Myxococcus xanthus: one gene and its partner. The protein of the gene in region 1 interacts with the protein of each later gene in a pairwise test. Links are inferred from orthologs where the notes say so. Each region holds a gene or a part of one and is shown in the gene's direction. Other genes may lie near its edges. The genes, in order: BHS09_RS18885 and dnaE.

Region 1 (6,599 bases):
GCGCGGACGCGCGGCTCCAGGAGTTCCAGCGGATGCTGGAGGCGAAGCCCTACGGCCTGGATGCGTTGCCGGTGGAGGTGCGCCGGCGCTTCGAGGCCACGGACGGGAAGGGCACCTTCCTGCTCCTGTTCCCCTCCGTCTCCAACTCCGACACCGAGGAGCTGCGGCGCTGGGCCACACAGATCGACCAGGTGGTGGAGGGCGTGAAGGCGCGCGGCATCGACATGGCCGTGCTGGACAGCAACCGCATCGCCGCGCGCATCTTCGCGCTGGTGAGCGCGGACGGACCGCTCATCCTGTGGTCCGCCGCCGCGGTGGTGTTCGTCGTCATCCTGGTGAGCCTGCGCAGCTTCAAGCGCGCGTTGCTCGTCACCGGGCCGCTGTTCCTGGGCATGACGTGCCTGGCGGGTGGCATGTACCTGTTCGACGTCCAGCTCAACTTCATCAACGCGGTGGTCCTGCCGAACCTGCTGGCCATCGCCGTGGACAACTCAGTGCATCTCTTCCACCGGTACGAGGAAGAGGGGCCCGGCTCGCTCGGCAAGGTGGTGCGCCACACGGGGCTGGCGGCCGTGGTGGCCACGCTGTCCAACGCGGCCGGGTATGGCGCGCTGCTGGTCGCCAACCACCAGGGCCTGCGGAGTATCGGTCAGATTGCGCTGCTGGGGGTCATGTGCACCTTCTTGGGGACCACGGTCTTCTTCCCCGCGCTGCTCGCCTTGCTGGAGCGGTGGAAGGGGCGCGAGGATGCGGTGGCGGGGAAGGGGGCGGTCGTTCAGAGCCTCGAACTCGGCGAATCTGGCGCGCAAGCCGCGCCGCCGGGGGAGCGTAAGTCGGCGTGAGTTCCTGGTATTCCCAAAGCGTTCGCGGTGAGGCGGTGCGCGTCCAGCTCACCACCGTGGACCTCATCATCGTCGTGTCGTGCGCGTTGGCTTCACTGCTCCTGCTGGGGCCGGGCCGGTGGGCGCCGGATGCGCTGCGCTGCGCGGGATTGTTCGCGGTGGTGGGCGTGGGGCCGCTCGTCCTCCGCACGGTGGCCGCGTCGTTCCCGGGGCACCGGTGGCTCCACGCCCTCGCGGACTGGTGGCTGCTGCCCACGGCGGTGATGACGCACGGCTGGCTGTCTCCCGTGGTGGACACGGTGAACCCCCTCCTCAAGGACGCGCAGTTGGTGGCGGCCGACCAGCGGCTCTTCGGCATGCAGGCGGCCGTGGTGCTGTCGCGCGTCGTCCCGGCGTGGCTCAACGACATCCTGCTGGTCTGCTACTACGGCCACTTCATCTGGGCGCTGGTGATGGGGCTGGTGCTCTACCGGCGCCCGGGCGGCGCGGAGTACGACGAGTACCTCACCGCCCTGGGGCTGCTCTTCTTCCTCAACTACGCGGCCTACGCGCTGGTGCCGGCGGTGGGGCCTCGCTACTTCCTGGTTGACGCGTTCGATGGGCCGCTGCAGGGCTCGCTGGCGCCGCTGCTGGATTCACTCATGCGCAAGCCGCTGTTCGCGCGTGACTGCTTCCCGTCGGGACACACCGGCGCCACGCTGCTGGTGCTGTACTACGCGTGGCGGTTCTCCCGCCGTGTCTTCTGGGTGATGTTGCTGCCGGGCCTGGGGCTCATCGCGGCCACGCTGGTGGGCCGTTTCCACTACGCCACGGACCTGCTCTGCGCGGTGCCCATGGTCATGGTGGTGACGGGGCTGGCGCTGGGCGTCTCCCGGGCGGCCCGCCAGCGCGAAGTGGTGAAGGACGCGCGTTCCGTGCCGGTGGACGCTATCGTCAGGCCCTGAGCGCCCGGACGGTACGCGGCGCGAGGAGCCGACGTCCATGTCCAGGCCCGTAGCCGCGCAGCGAGTCACCCGGTTCGCCACCACCGTCTTCTCCGAGTTCAGCGCCCTGGCCGCCCGCCACGGCGCGGTGAACCTGGGGCAGGGGTTCCCGGACTTCGACGGTCCGGCGGCCATCAAGGAAGCGGCGCAGCGCGCCATCCGCGACGGGGGCAACCAGTACGCCATGGGCGCGGGCGCCCGGGAGCTGCGCGTGGCCATCGCCGAGCACTCGGCGCGCTTCTACGGCCAGACGGTGGACCCGGACACCATGGTGACGGTGACGAGCGGCGCCACCGAGGCCATCCTCGACACGCTGCTGGGGCTGGTGGACCCGGGCGACGAGGTGGTGGCCTTCGAGCCCTTCTACGACTCCTACGACGCCAACATCACCTTCGTGGGGGCCACCGCGCGCTTCGTGCCGCTGCGCCCGCCGGACGCGGACCACGCGCAGTGGTGGTTCGACCGGGACGAGGTCCGCGCCGCCTTCAACCCGCGCACCCGGTTGCTCATCCTCAACACGCCGCACAACCCGACGGGGAAGGTGTTCACCCGCGATGAATTGACGTTCCTGGGCGAGCTGTGCGCCGAGTTCGACGTGAAGGTCCTCTCCGACGAGGTGTACGAGCACATCGTCTTCGAGCCCGCGCGCCACCTGCGTCCGGCCACGCTGCCCGGGCTGGCCGAGCGCACCGTGACGGTGAGCAGCGGCGGGAAGACGTTCAGCCTCACTGGCTGGAAGGTGGGCTGGGTCATCGCGCCGCCGCCGCTGCGGGACGCGGTGCAGCGGGCCCACCAGTTCGTGACCTTCGCCACCGCCGCGCCGCTGCAGGCCGCCATGGCGGAGGCACTACGGTTGCCAGACGCGTACTTCACGGAGCTGACGGCGTCCTACGCGGCGAAGCGGGAGCGGCTGCTCACCGGGCTGCGCGAGTCCGGGCTGACGGCGTTCGCCCCGGAGGGCAGCTACTTCATCCTCGCGGACATCGCGCGCCAGGGCTTCGCCGATGACGTGGCCTTCTGCCGCCACCTGGTGTCCGAGGTGGGCGTGGCGGCCATTCCGCCCAGCGTCTTCTATGGTCCGGCGCACCGGCACCTGGGGCAGGGGCTGGCCCGCTTCGCCTTCTGCAAGACGGAGGCGGTGCTGGACGAAGCCGTGCGCCGCCTGCGCGCGGGCCTGTCGTCGCGATGAGCTTCTTCGGTGAGCTCTACCTTCGCAGCACGCTGCCGTTCCTGTCGGAGGCCGTCACCGCGCGTGAGGTGGACTACCTGGCCCGAGCCTTCACGGACGTGGCGGGGCCGGCGCCGGTGGTGGACCTGGGGTGCGGCCATGGCCGCCACGCGGCGCGGCTGAACGCGGTGGGGCCTCTGGCCGGGCGCGTCATCGGGCTGGAGTTGGACGCACTGTCGTTGGCCATGCGGCGCCCGGGCTTCCCGGCGATCCAGGGAGACTTGCGGGCCCTGCCGTTTCGCGAAGCGTCTCTAGCGGGGGCCTACGCGTGGTACTCGACGCTGGCCGCCTTCACGGATGGCGAGCACATGCACATCCTCCGCGAGGTCGCGCGCGTGCTGCGGCCAGGAGGACGGTGGGTGTTCCAGACGGTGCCGTTCGAGCGACTGGCGGCGTCCCCCCGGGCGGCCTTCCGCGAGACGCTGCCGGATGGAAGCGTCCTGGAGGAGGAGAGCTGCTTCGACGCCTCGACGGGGCGGGACGAGGGACGTCGGACGCTGACCTCTCCGGAGGGTCGATGCCTGCGCGCGTCATATTCCCTTCGTTACTATCCCCTTGCGGATTGGGTGAGGCTGTTGGAAAGCACGGGATTTTCCGTCGTCTGGGTGCACGGTGGCCTGGCGGGTGGGCCGCTGGACGCGCAGTCAACCGACCTGATCGTGGGAGCGGAGCGGCGCCATGGCTGAGATGCAGGAACACTCCAGGGCGAGGTTGGGCTGGCTGGGCCAGTTGCCCAAGCAGGTCGACGTCTACGAAGTCGGTCCCCGGGACGGCTTGCAGAACGAGCTGCGCACGCTGCCCACGCGGGACAAGGCGCGCCTCATCAACGCGCTGGTGGCCGCGGGGGAGAAGCGCATCGAGGTGACGTCGTTCGTGTCACCCAAGTGGATTCCCCAGCTCGCGGACGCGGAGGAGCTGCTGCGGCTGGTGGGCCGGCGCGAAGGCGTCGTGTTCTCCGCGCTGGTGCCCAACCTCAAGGGCCTGGAGCGCGCGAAGGACGCGGGCCTGGAGGAGGCCGCCGTCTTCATCTCCGCCTCCGAGGCGCACTCGAAGAAGAACATCAACAAGAGCATCGCCGAGGCCGTGGTGGGCGCGCGCGAGGTGACGGCCTCCGCGCTGCAGGCGGGCATGCGCGTGCGCGGCTACCTGTCCACCGTGTGGGGCTGCCCCTACGAGGGCGACGTCCCGGTGGAGCGCGTGGTGGACATCTGCCGGCAGCTCGTGGATGCGGGCATCTACCAGCTCAGCCTGGGTGACACGATTGGCATCGGCACGCCGCGCCAGACGGAGGTCCTCCTGGAGGCACTGCTGAAGCACATCCCCGTGGAGAAGCTGGCGCTGCACCTGCACGACACGCGCGGCACCGCGCTGGCGAATGCGCTGGTGGGCCTGTCCGCGGGCGTGACGACCTTCGACGCCAGCATTGGCGGCCTGGGCGGGTGCCCCTACGCCCCGGGAGCGGCGGGGAACCTGGCCACCGAGGACGCCGTCTTCATGCTCCACGGCATGGGCGTGGACACCGGCATCAACCTGGACCGGCTGGTGGAGGCCGGGGAGATTGCCCAGGAGCTGATCGGCCGGAAGCTGGCGGGCAAGTACCTCCAGGCCGCGCTGGGCGAGCGTGAGAAGAAAGCCGCCCGCCGGGCCCAGACGTGAGCGAGCCCTGCCCAGTGCCGAGGTCATGAAGTACCTGACAGTCCTAAAATCCAGGTATCATTGAAAAATTCTGTTCGGACTTACGTTTTGAGGTGGTGAGCGGGTAGGGTTGAGGTCGTTTTGACCCCACCTGCTGCCTCAACGGGAAGTGCCGGATGAACGTCTCGCTTGATGCCGACGTCCTCGCGAGACGTTCGCAATCGCTGTTCGACGCCCACCAGGTGGCGCTGAGCCGCCGCACGGACCGGATGTTCGCCGTGCTGATGGGACTCCAGTGGGTCGCAGGGCTGGTGGTGGCCCTGGCGCTGTCCCCCCGGACGTGGAGCGGGACGTCCAGTCAGGTCCATCCGCACGTCTGGGCGGCGGCCGGCCTGGGAGCCCTCCTGGCGAGCCTGCCGGTGGCCATGGCGTGGACGTTGCCGGGGCGGGAGGCCACGCGGTTCGTCATCGCCACGGCGCAGGCGTTGGTGTCCGGGCTGCTCATCCATCTGACGGACGGGCGCATCGAGACGCACTTCCACATCTTCGGGTCCCTGGCGCTGCTGGCGATGTACCGGGACGCGCGGGTGCTGTTCCTCTACTCGGCGCTGGTGGCGGCGGACCACCTGCTTCGCGGCCTGTACTGGCCCCTGTCCATCTTCGGCGTGGAGTCCGCCAGTGCCTGGCGCGCGTGGGAGCACATCGGCTGGGTGGTGTTCGAGAACGTGTTCCTCCTGATTGGCGGGCGAGGCGCGGTGAAGGATGCCCGGGCGCTGGCGGCGCGACAGGCCTGGTTGGAGTTGTCTCAAGGAGAGGTTCGCACGCGCGTGGTGGAGCCGCTGGTGGACTCGGCGCGGGCGCTGACGGAGGCGACCCATTCGCTCGTGTCGAGCACGGATGATCAGCGCGCGATGCTGTCGCGCCAGTCCGCGGCGCTCACGGATACGCAGGCAGTGGCGAACGAGATGCAGCGGGCGTCTTCCACGGCCTCTCATCAGGCGGATGCCATCCTCGCCTCCACGCTTCAGGCGGGGGACGTGGGGGCCGACGCCGAGGCCATGCTGGGCCAGAGCATGGAGGGCCTGGAGGCCATCCGCGCACAGGTGATGGAGATGGCCGGGCTCCTGCGTGGATTGGACGGCCAGGCGCGGCAGCTCTCGAGCGTCACCCTGGCGGTGAAGGACCTGGCGGACCAGTCCCACATGGTGGCGGTGAACGCGGCCATTGAGGCGGCGCGCGCGGGGGTGCACGGCAAGGGCTTCGCGGTGGTGGCCACGGAGATGCGGCGGCTCGCGCAGCAGTCCGTCCGGGCGGCCGGGCAGGTGAGCGGCATTCTGGACACCGCGCACCAGTCGATCCAGCACGTCGTGGAGCTCTCCCTGATGGGGGCGGAGCGGATGGCGCGGGACATCGAGGTGGTGCGCGCGTCGGGAGAGCGCTTGCGGGGCCTGTCCACCGTGCTGCGCACCAGCACCGAGGGCGTGCAGCAGATTTCAGTGGCGGTGGCGCGACAGGCCGCGGGCGTGGCGCGGATCTCCGGAGCGGTGGATGAATTGTCCGCAATGATGAGTCAGACGCTGGGCCGTGTTGAACAGACGACCACCGCCGCCCAGACACTTCGCGTGGTGACGGGCCGTGTCCACGGCGTCATCGACACCTATCAAGGCACTAGGACGGATGAGGCGCCGCCAGCGAACGATGCGGGCCGGGTGATTGCGTTCAGCCGGGACGCGTAAGCGGGCGTCCGCCGCGTGTGAGGTTGCTGGCCGGGGCGCGCGGTGCCGCCGCGCCCCGGAGCCCACCCCTTCGCCTCAGCGTCCGCCGAGCATGGACTCCAGCCGGTCCTGAAGTCCGAGGTGGGCGGCTGCGCTCACCAGCATCCGCCGCTCCTTGCGGTCGATGCGGCCGTCC
Region 2 (7,956 bases), 2.8 Mb from region 1 along the record:
GGAGCGCGGCGCGGGGGAGGCACGTCCCGCGGCGCAGGCGCCCGTGTCCACCCGCGCGGTGCGGACGGAAATCACGTTCCTCTACAGCTCGGAGAAGAAGGCGTGGGTGGAGGAGGCGGCGGCGGACTTCCAGAAGGCGCATCCGCTCATCCGGGTGAACCTGGTGGGCCGGGGCTCACTGGAGGCCGCGCAGGCCATCCTCGAAGGCCGTGAGCGGCCCACCGTGTGGAGCCCCGCCGACAGCGCGGTGCTGCGGATGCTGGAGTCGGACTGGGCCACGGACGCCACGCGCGAGCCGCTGTTCGCTTCGGAGGGCGAAGCGGCGCCGCGGCCGTTGGTGAAGACGCCGCTCGTCTTCGTGGCGTGGGAGGACCGGGCGGAGGTGCTCCAGCGCGCCAGTGGTGGGGGCGCGGTGTCCTGGAAGGTCATCCACGACGCGGTGGCCAGCGACCAGGGCTGGCCCGCGGTGGGCGGCCAGCCGGAGTGGGGCTTCGTGAAGCTGGGCCACACGGACCCCACGCGCTCCAACTCCGGGCTCCAGGCGCTGCTGCTGGCGTCGCTGGAGTTCTACGGCAAGCAGAGCGGACTGACGGTGGCCGACCTGCTGGAGCCGCGGTTCCAGACGTGGCTGAGCCAGTTGGAGCGGGGCACGGGCCGCTTCGAGCAGTCCACGGGCGCGCTGATGGCGGACATGGTCCGCTTCGGCCCGGCCCGCTACGACATCGCCGTGGTGTACGAGAACCTGGCCATCGCCCAGCTCTCCCAGCCGCCGGGGAACTGGGGGGCGCTGAAGGTCTTGTATCCGACGCTCACGTCCTGGAGCGACCATCCGGCGGCGGTGCTGGAAGGGGACTGGGTGCTGCCCCGCCAGCGTGAGGCCGCGCTGGAGTGGCTGCGCTATCTGCACAGCCGGCCGGTGCAGCAGCGCGCGCTGGCCTTCGGCTTCCGCCCCGCGGATGCCTCCGTGCCGCTGACGTCACCCGGCGAGGACAGCCCCTTCCCCCCGCTGGCCGCGCGCGGTCTCCAGGTGGACGTGCCAGACGGCGCGGAGGTCCCCGAGGGCGCGGTGGTCCGCAACCTCCTTACGCTGTGGTCGCGGCGGGTGGGCAACGCGCGGTCGCCGTAGCCGGCCGCTTCGCCCGGTGCGCCGCCGTCAGCCGCCGCGCGCCACCAGGTCGATGAAGCCGCGAATCCAGATGAGATTCACGGCGTCGCAGATGTCACGTGGTGTCGGCGTCGTCGTCTCCAGCGCGGCCGTGTAGGGCACTCCCTGGCGCGAGTACCAGTCGGTGACGCTGCCGTCGTGGTACTCGATGAGGCCGTCCGCGTCGGTGACGCTGTGGTCGTCCACCTTCTGGCTGCGCACCACCGCGACGTGCTTCGCGCTGGCCTCTACCAGCGGGCGGTAGGCGGCCTTGTCTCCGAAGGTGTACGCGTACGTCGACGCGCCGCCCAGGTAGTCATCCTGATGGATGTCGAGCGCGGCGGCCGGAGCGGCATAGCGCGCCAGCTCGCTGCGTATCGCGCGCGTCTCCTTGGGGCCGCCGTCATACAGCGCCCAGCGGAGGATGGGCCGCGCGACGTTCAGCTCGCCCACCCACTCCCCGGGGGCGACTTCGTAGCGGAGGAAGTCGTTGTTGGGCTTCTCGCCGCTGCGGTTATACCGGGTACCCGCCTCGAAGCCGGACGGGTTGATGCAGGGGTAGACGCGCAGCCCCACGCCGCGCTCCACCGCGTACGCCGCCACCGCCGGGAAGTGCTCGGCCAGGGTGAGGGGACCGGCGGGTTCCTCCCCGTGGAAACCGGAGGTGATGACCAGCCAACGCTCTCCCGGGACGACGAGCCGGAAGAGGGGGTAGTCCTGGTCCCCTTCCGTCACGCGGCCGTATTCGGAGACGTCCGCGACCTGAGCGTGGGCGCGGATCCGCTTTGCGTAGTCGGTGTAATTCACGCACCTAAACTAGCCGTGCTCCGCCGCCCCGCCCACCCTTTCCCGCAAGCACACACCCCACCTGTCCTGCCGCCACGGTGGCGTGCGCGTGGACTACGGGCCTACGTGTTCGCGGAACTGTTCGGCCAGCTCCTTGCGCTGCTGCGGCGTCAGCGTGCCGTGGACCTCCAGGGCGGCGTCTGTCGCCTGGTGAGCGAAGGCGCGCATGGCCTCGATGCGCGCGTCCACCAGTGCGTGGAGCTTCTGCCGGTCCGGCGTGTCCGACGCGAGCTGTTGGAAGGCCTCCTCGCGCACCGCGCGGTGCTCCTGCATCAGCTGCACCCCGTCGGAGAACAGGCGGTCCTTCACCGCGTGGATGGACTGGCGCTGGGACTCGGTGGCGTCCAGCGTGTCCAGCTTGTCGTCGAGCTTCCACGTCACCAACTGCTTCACGCGCTCCGGGTCCTTGCCCCAGCGGGGGCCTCCCCTCAGCGCGAAGCCGCTGAGCAGCGCGACGGCGAGCATCGCGGAACCGACCACGGCGAACCTCTTCATCATGGCTCTCTCCTGGGTGGAGCGCGGACGGCTCCACGTGAAGTCGCCACCACTCGCGGCGACGGTGGGCAATGTGCCGGCCCGCCGTTGCTGGGATTTGTACGAGGCGTGAAGAAGTATGAAGCCGCCCGTACGCTCACCGGGCCAGGGGCCACGTCCCGGCGCCCGAGGCTTGGACGCATCGTGACTTCCACGGAGACGGGCGGTGGGAAGGGCGGGCCGTTAGCCTTCCGTCCAGGGCTTCCGCTCGTGGCGGAACGCCGCAAGAGGCCGATTTTCCGGCCTCGCCCGCGCTTCTCCGCCAGGGGCAACACTGGACTGGCGAGCAGGGGAGCACGGCCCTAGTGTTCGGCGGCACCCCGGCCTCCAGGAGCGGAACGCGCTTATGTCCTTTACCCACCTCCACCTGCACACCCTCTACTCGCTCCTCGATGGGGCGATCCGGATGAAGGACCTCATCAAGACGGTGAAGGAGAAGGGGATGAGCAGCGTTGCCGTGACGGACCACGGCAACATGTTCGGCGCCATCGACTTCTACAAGAAGGCGAAGGACGCCGGCATCAAGCCGATTCTGGGCATGGAGGCCTACGTCGCCGGACCGAAGGGGCGTGAGGACCGCTCCGAGAAGGTCTCCCACCACCTCATCCTGGTGGCGAAGAACGCGGAGGGCTACGCCAACCTGCGCTACCTCTCCTCCACCGCGTACATGCACGGGTTCTACTACCACCCGCGCATCGACAAGAAGGTGCTCGCCGAGCACAGCAAGGGCCTGTTCGCGCTCACCGCGTGCCTGGGTGGTGAAGTCACCAGCGCGTGCTTCCGCGGCGACATGGACCACGCCCGGCGCGCGGCGCAGGAGTACAAGGACATCTTCGACCCGGGGCACTTCTTCCTGGAGGTGCAGTCCAACGGGATGCCGGAGCAGGACAAGGCGAACGAGAACCTCAAGCAGCTCTCGCGCGACCTGGACATCCCGCTGTGCGCCACCGCGGACGCGCACTACATCAAGCGCGAGGACGCGCGCGCCCACGAACTGCTCATGTGCATCGCAAGCGGCAAGACGCTGGCGGATGGCAAGCGCATGAAGCACTCCACGGACAAGCTCTACGTCACCAGTCCCACGGAGATGCTGGAGTTCTTCAAGGACACGCCCGAGGCGGTCCACAACACCCAGCGCATCGCCGAGCAGTGCAACCTGGAGCTCAAGCTGGGCAAGCCCATGCTGCCCACCTTCAAGGTGCCCGACAGCCACACGCCGGACAGCTACATGGCGGAGCTGGCGTATGAGGGCCTGCGCGAGCGCTTCAAGGAGCTGGCGGCCACTGTCACCTATCCCATCGACCGCGAGCAGTACCAGGCGCGGCTGGCGCTGGAGATTGGCGTCATCCAGAAGATGGGGTTCTGCGGCTACTTCCTCATCGTCCAGGACTTCATCAACTGGGCGAAGAAGATGAACATCCCCGTGGGCCCCGGCCGTGGCTCCGGCGCCGGCAGCCTCGTCGCCTACGCGCTGCGCATCACCGACGTGGACCCCATCCCGTACAACCTCCTGTTCGAGCGCTTCCTCAACCCGGAACGCGTGTCGATGCCCGACTTCGATATCGACTTCTGCCAGGACCGCCGGGACGAGGTCATCCAGTACGTCGGCCGCAAGTACGGCGAGATGAACGTGGGGCAGATCATCACCTTCGGCTCGCTGAAGGCGAAGAGCGTGCTGCGCGACGTGTGCCGCGTGTTCGCGCTGCCCTTCAGCGAAGGTGACCGCATCGCGAAGCTGGTCCCGGAGGTGCTCAACATCACCTTGAAGGAGGCCATCGAGATGGAGCCTCGCCTCAAGGAGATGATGGAGACGCCCTCCAACATCGGTGAGGTGGAAGGCAAGCCCGTCACCACGAAGGACGTGCTCGAAATCGCGCTCGCGCTGGAGGGCCTGCACCGCCAGCCCGGCATGCACGCCGCGGGTGTGGTGATTGCCGACAAGCCGCTGTGGGAGTTCGTGCCCGTCTACCAGCCGCCGGGTGAGAAGACGCTCATCACCCAGTTCGCCAAGGACGAGGTGGAAGCGGCCGGCCTGGTGAAGTTCGACTTCCTCGGTCTGAAGACGCTCACGGTGATTCAGCACGCGCTGGACCTGGTGAAGCGCAACCACGACAAGGACATCCCGCGGCACGAGATCCCGCTCAACGACGAGAAGACCTGGGAGCTGATGGCCAAGGGCGACACGGCCGGCGTCTTCCAGATGGAGTCCAGCGGCTTCACGGAAATGGTCGTGAAGCTCAAGCCGAACTGCTTCGAAGACGTCATCGCCGCCGGCGCGCTCTACCGCCCGGGTCCGCTGGACTCCGGCATGGTGGACGTCTTCATCAACCGCAAGCACGGCCGGGAGAAGGTGTCGTACCCGCACCCCGCGCTGGAGCCGGTGCTCAAGGACACCTACGGCGTCATCGTGTACCAGGAGCAGGTGATGCAGATTTCGCAGGTCCTGGGTGGCTACACCCTGGGCCGCGCGGACCTGCTTCGCCGCGCCATGGGCAAGAAGAAGGCCGAGGTCATGCAGGCCGAACGGGCCGGCTTCCTCGAGGGCTGCGCGAAGAACAACGTCGACCTCAAGGTCGCCGGTGAAATCTTCGACCTGATGGAGAAGTTCGCCGAGTACGGCTTCAACAAGAGCCACTCGGCGGCCTACGGCCTGGTCACCATCCACACGGCCTGGCTGAAGGCGCACTTCCCCTGCGAGTTCATGGCGGCCCTTCTCTCCAGTGAGAAGGACAACACGGACAAGGTGGTGAAGCACATCGGCGAGGCGCGCGAGTCGGGCCTCGAGGTGCTGCCGCCGGACGTGAATCAGTCCGACATGGAATTCGGCGCGGTGAGCGGGAAGATTCGCTTCGGCCTGGGCGCCATCAAGGGCGTGGGCGAGGGCGCCATCGAGTCCATCCTGGAGGCGCGCAAGGACGGCCCCTTCAAGAGCCTGTTCGACTTCTGCGAGCGCGTGGACAGCCGCAAGGTGAACCGGAAGGTGATGGAAGCGCTGGTGAAGGCGGGCTCCTTCGACTTCGAGAAGCGCTCACGCCGGCAGATTTTCGACACCATCGAGAAGGCGATGAACCGCGGCTCGGCCAGCCAGAAGGACAAGGCGGCCGGGCAGAGCTCGCTGTTCGGCATGTTGGCCGGCCCGTCCACGGATGGCGGTGGCGGCGGGCTGAAGGACGACTACGTCGAGGTGGAGGACTGGTCGGAGAAGGAGCGGCTGTCGCTGGAGAAGGAGGCCATTGGCTTCTACGTGTCCGGCCATCCGCTGCACCAGTACGACAAGGAGCTGAAGCGCTACGCGCGGCCGATTACGGCGGTGCAGCGCGCGCGCAAGGACGACAAGCTCACGGTGGCGGGCATCGTCACGGTGCTGCGCGAGCGGCCCACGAAGACGGGCAAGCGCATGGCGTGGGTGACGATTGAGGACTTGTCCGGCTCCATCGAGCTGGTGTGCTTCCCGGGCAAGGACGGCACGCGCAACGTGATGGGCCGGGACGGCAAGTGGGCGAAGCAGGGGCCCAAGCCGGGGTTCGAGAACTGGGAGCACCTGCTCAAGTCGGACGACCCCATCCTGGTGTCCGGCACGGTGCAGATCAGCCAGCGTGACGAGGACTCGCCGACGCCGGAGCTCATCGTCGACGACATCCAGAGCCTCAAGGCGGTGCGTGAGAAGCGCACCAAGCGCCTGGAGTTGCGCGTGCCGGCGGACCTGCTCACGGAGGAGCGGGTGGCGAAGCTGCACGAACTGGCGAAGAAGTACGCCGGCGCCACGCCCGTGGCGGTGAGTGTGCTCTTCAAGGGCGAGGGCGAGGCGCTCATCGGCAACACGTCCATCAAGGTGCAGGTGAATGACGACCTGCTGCTCGCGGTGGACCGCCTGTTCGGCATGCGGGTGGTGGAGTTCGGCTGACGTCTTGAATCGGAGGCCTGAATGGACGGGACCTACAAGTCGCTGCGCATCGAGAAGAACGAAGGCGTCGCCGAGCTGGTGCTGACCGGCCCCGGCAAGGGCAACGCCATGGGGCCCGACTTCTGGCGGGAAATGCCCGAGGCCATCCGCGCGCTGGATGCGGATGACTCCGTCCGCGTCGTGCTGGTTCGCGGCGAGGGCAAGCACTTCACCTTCGGCCTGGACCTCATGGGGATGATGGAATCCCTGGGGCCGCTGCTCACCGGCGACGGCAACCTGGCCCTGGAGCGCTTGAAGCTGCTGTCGCTGATTGGCGACATGCAGCAGGCCACCGAGGGCATGGCCCGCTGTCGCAAGCCCGTCATCGCCGCCGTGCACGGTTGGTGCATCGGTGGCGGCATGGACCTCATCGCCGCGTGTGATTTCCGGTACTGCTCCCAGGACGCGAAGTTCTCCCTGCGCGAGGTGAAGGTGGGCATCGTCGCCGACCTGGGCGCGCTCCAGCGCCTGCCTCGCATCATCGGCGAGGGCCACACGCGTGAGCTGGCCTACACCGGTGGCGACGTGGACGCGGCGCGTGCCTTGCGCATGGGGCTCGTGAACGAGGTGTTCCCCTCGCCGGAGGCCCTGCTGGAGGAGGCCCGGGCGACCGCGAAACGCATCTCCGAAAATGCCCCGCTTGTCGTCCAGGGCGCCAAGCAGGTCATGGAGTACTGCGCGGACAAATCCATCGCGGATGGCCTGCGTTATGTGGCGGTATGGAACTCCGCGTTCCTCCAGTCCCATGACCTGGCCGAAGCCTTTTCCGCATTCGTGGAACGCCGACCCCCTCACTTTCAGGGGCGCTGAGCCCCCGGCCGTAGGGGCTTTCGTCCCGCGTGTTGCCGATGCGAGAATTCCAGGAACAGCTTGGATTCGGAGTCCGGCGACATGACGGAAAGCATCGCGCTGCTGGGGTACGGCCGCTTTGGCCGTGCCCTGTCTGGCCTCCTGCTGGAAGCGGGCATCTCGCATCGGGTGTTCGAGCCGCGCCAGGACGACGTGCCCGACGCGCTGAGGGCACCGACGCTCGCGGAGGCCGTCGAGGGCGCGGAGTTGGTGGTGCTCGCCATGCCCGTGTCTGGAATGCGCTCGGTGCTGGAGGCGCTTCGCCCGCGCCTGTCGCCCGCGCAGACGGTGCTCGACGTCGGAAGCGTCAAGGTGCGGCCCGTGCAGGTGCTGGCCTCCGTGCTGGGGCGGGACATCCCCTGGGTGGGCACGCATCCGCTGTTCGGCCCGGCCAGTCTGGCGAGGGGCGACCTGCCTCGCCGCACGGTGGTGTGCCCGAACGAGCTGCACCCGGAGGCCGTGCGCAAGGCCTGGGTACTGTTCGAACGCATCGGCTGTGAAGTGACGGAGCTGTCGCCGGATGCGCACGACGCGCTGATGGCGCGCACGCACGTGCTCACCTTCTTCCTGGCGCACGGACTGCTCAAGGCGGAGGCCGGAAAGGACCTGCCCTTCGCGCCGCCCAGCTTCCAGCCCGTGG

The links.
Region 2: the proteins of BHS09_RS18885 (region 1) and dnaE interact in binary tests that used the Escherichia coli proteins (3 or more experiments, as listed by UniProt). The link is inferred for Myxococcus xanthus from one-to-one orthologs.

What each region holds. Positions count from the first base shown.
Region 1 is NZ_CP017174.1:4,519,392-4,525,990, forward strand. What follows is about bases 1,119-3,918. They hold BHS09_RS18885 (aminotransferase class I/II-fold pyridoxal phosphate-dependent enzyme), read left to right. Parts: upstream 1,119-1,823; coding sequence 1,824-3,014; downstream 3,015-3,918. Other genes in these bases: BHS09_RS18880 (phosphatase PAP2 family protein), read left to right, coding at 1,119-1,786; BHS09_RS18890 (class I SAM-dependent methyltransferase), read left to right, coding at 3,011-3,739; BHS09_RS18895 (hydroxymethylglutaryl-CoA lyase), read left to right, coding at 3,732-3,918. Also shown: BHS09_RS18875 (efflux RND transporter permease subunit), read left to right, coding at 1-842; more of BHS09_RS18880, read left to right, coding at 878-1,118; more of BHS09_RS18895, read left to right, coding at 3,919-4,709; BHS09_RS18900 (methyl-accepting chemotaxis protein), read left to right, coding at 4,865-6,424; BHS09_RS18905 (TIM44-like domain-containing protein), read right to left, coding at 6,500-6,599. UniProt on the Escherichia coli protein: Shows aminotransferase activity with methionine and histidine as substrates, and to a lesser extent also with phenylalanine.
Region 2 is NZ_CP017174.1:7,308,939-7,316,894, reverse strand. Bases 2,472-6,628 are described here. They hold dnaE (DNA polymerase III subunit alpha), read left to right. Parts: upstream 2,472-2,870; coding sequence 2,871-6,428; downstream 6,429-6,628. Other genes in these bases: BHS09_RS29975 (crotonase/enoyl-CoA hydratase family protein), read left to right, coding at 6,450-6,628; BHS09_RS29985 (Spy/CpxP family protein refolding chaperone), read right to left, coding at 2,472-2,488. Also shown: BHS09_RS29995 (substrate-binding domain-containing protein), read left to right, coding at 1-1,126; BHS09_RS29990 (M14 family metallopeptidase), read right to left, coding at 1,154-1,951; more of BHS09_RS29985, read right to left, coding at 2,045-2,471; more of BHS09_RS29975, read left to right, coding at 6,629-7,277; BHS09_RS29970 (prephenate dehydrogenase/arogenate dehydrogenase family protein), read left to right, coding at 7,359-7,956. UniProt on the Escherichia coli protein: DNA polymerase III is a complex, multichain enzyme responsible for most of the replicative synthesis in bacteria. This DNA polymerase also exhibits 3' to 5' exonuclease activity. The alpha chain is the DNA polymerase catalytic subunit.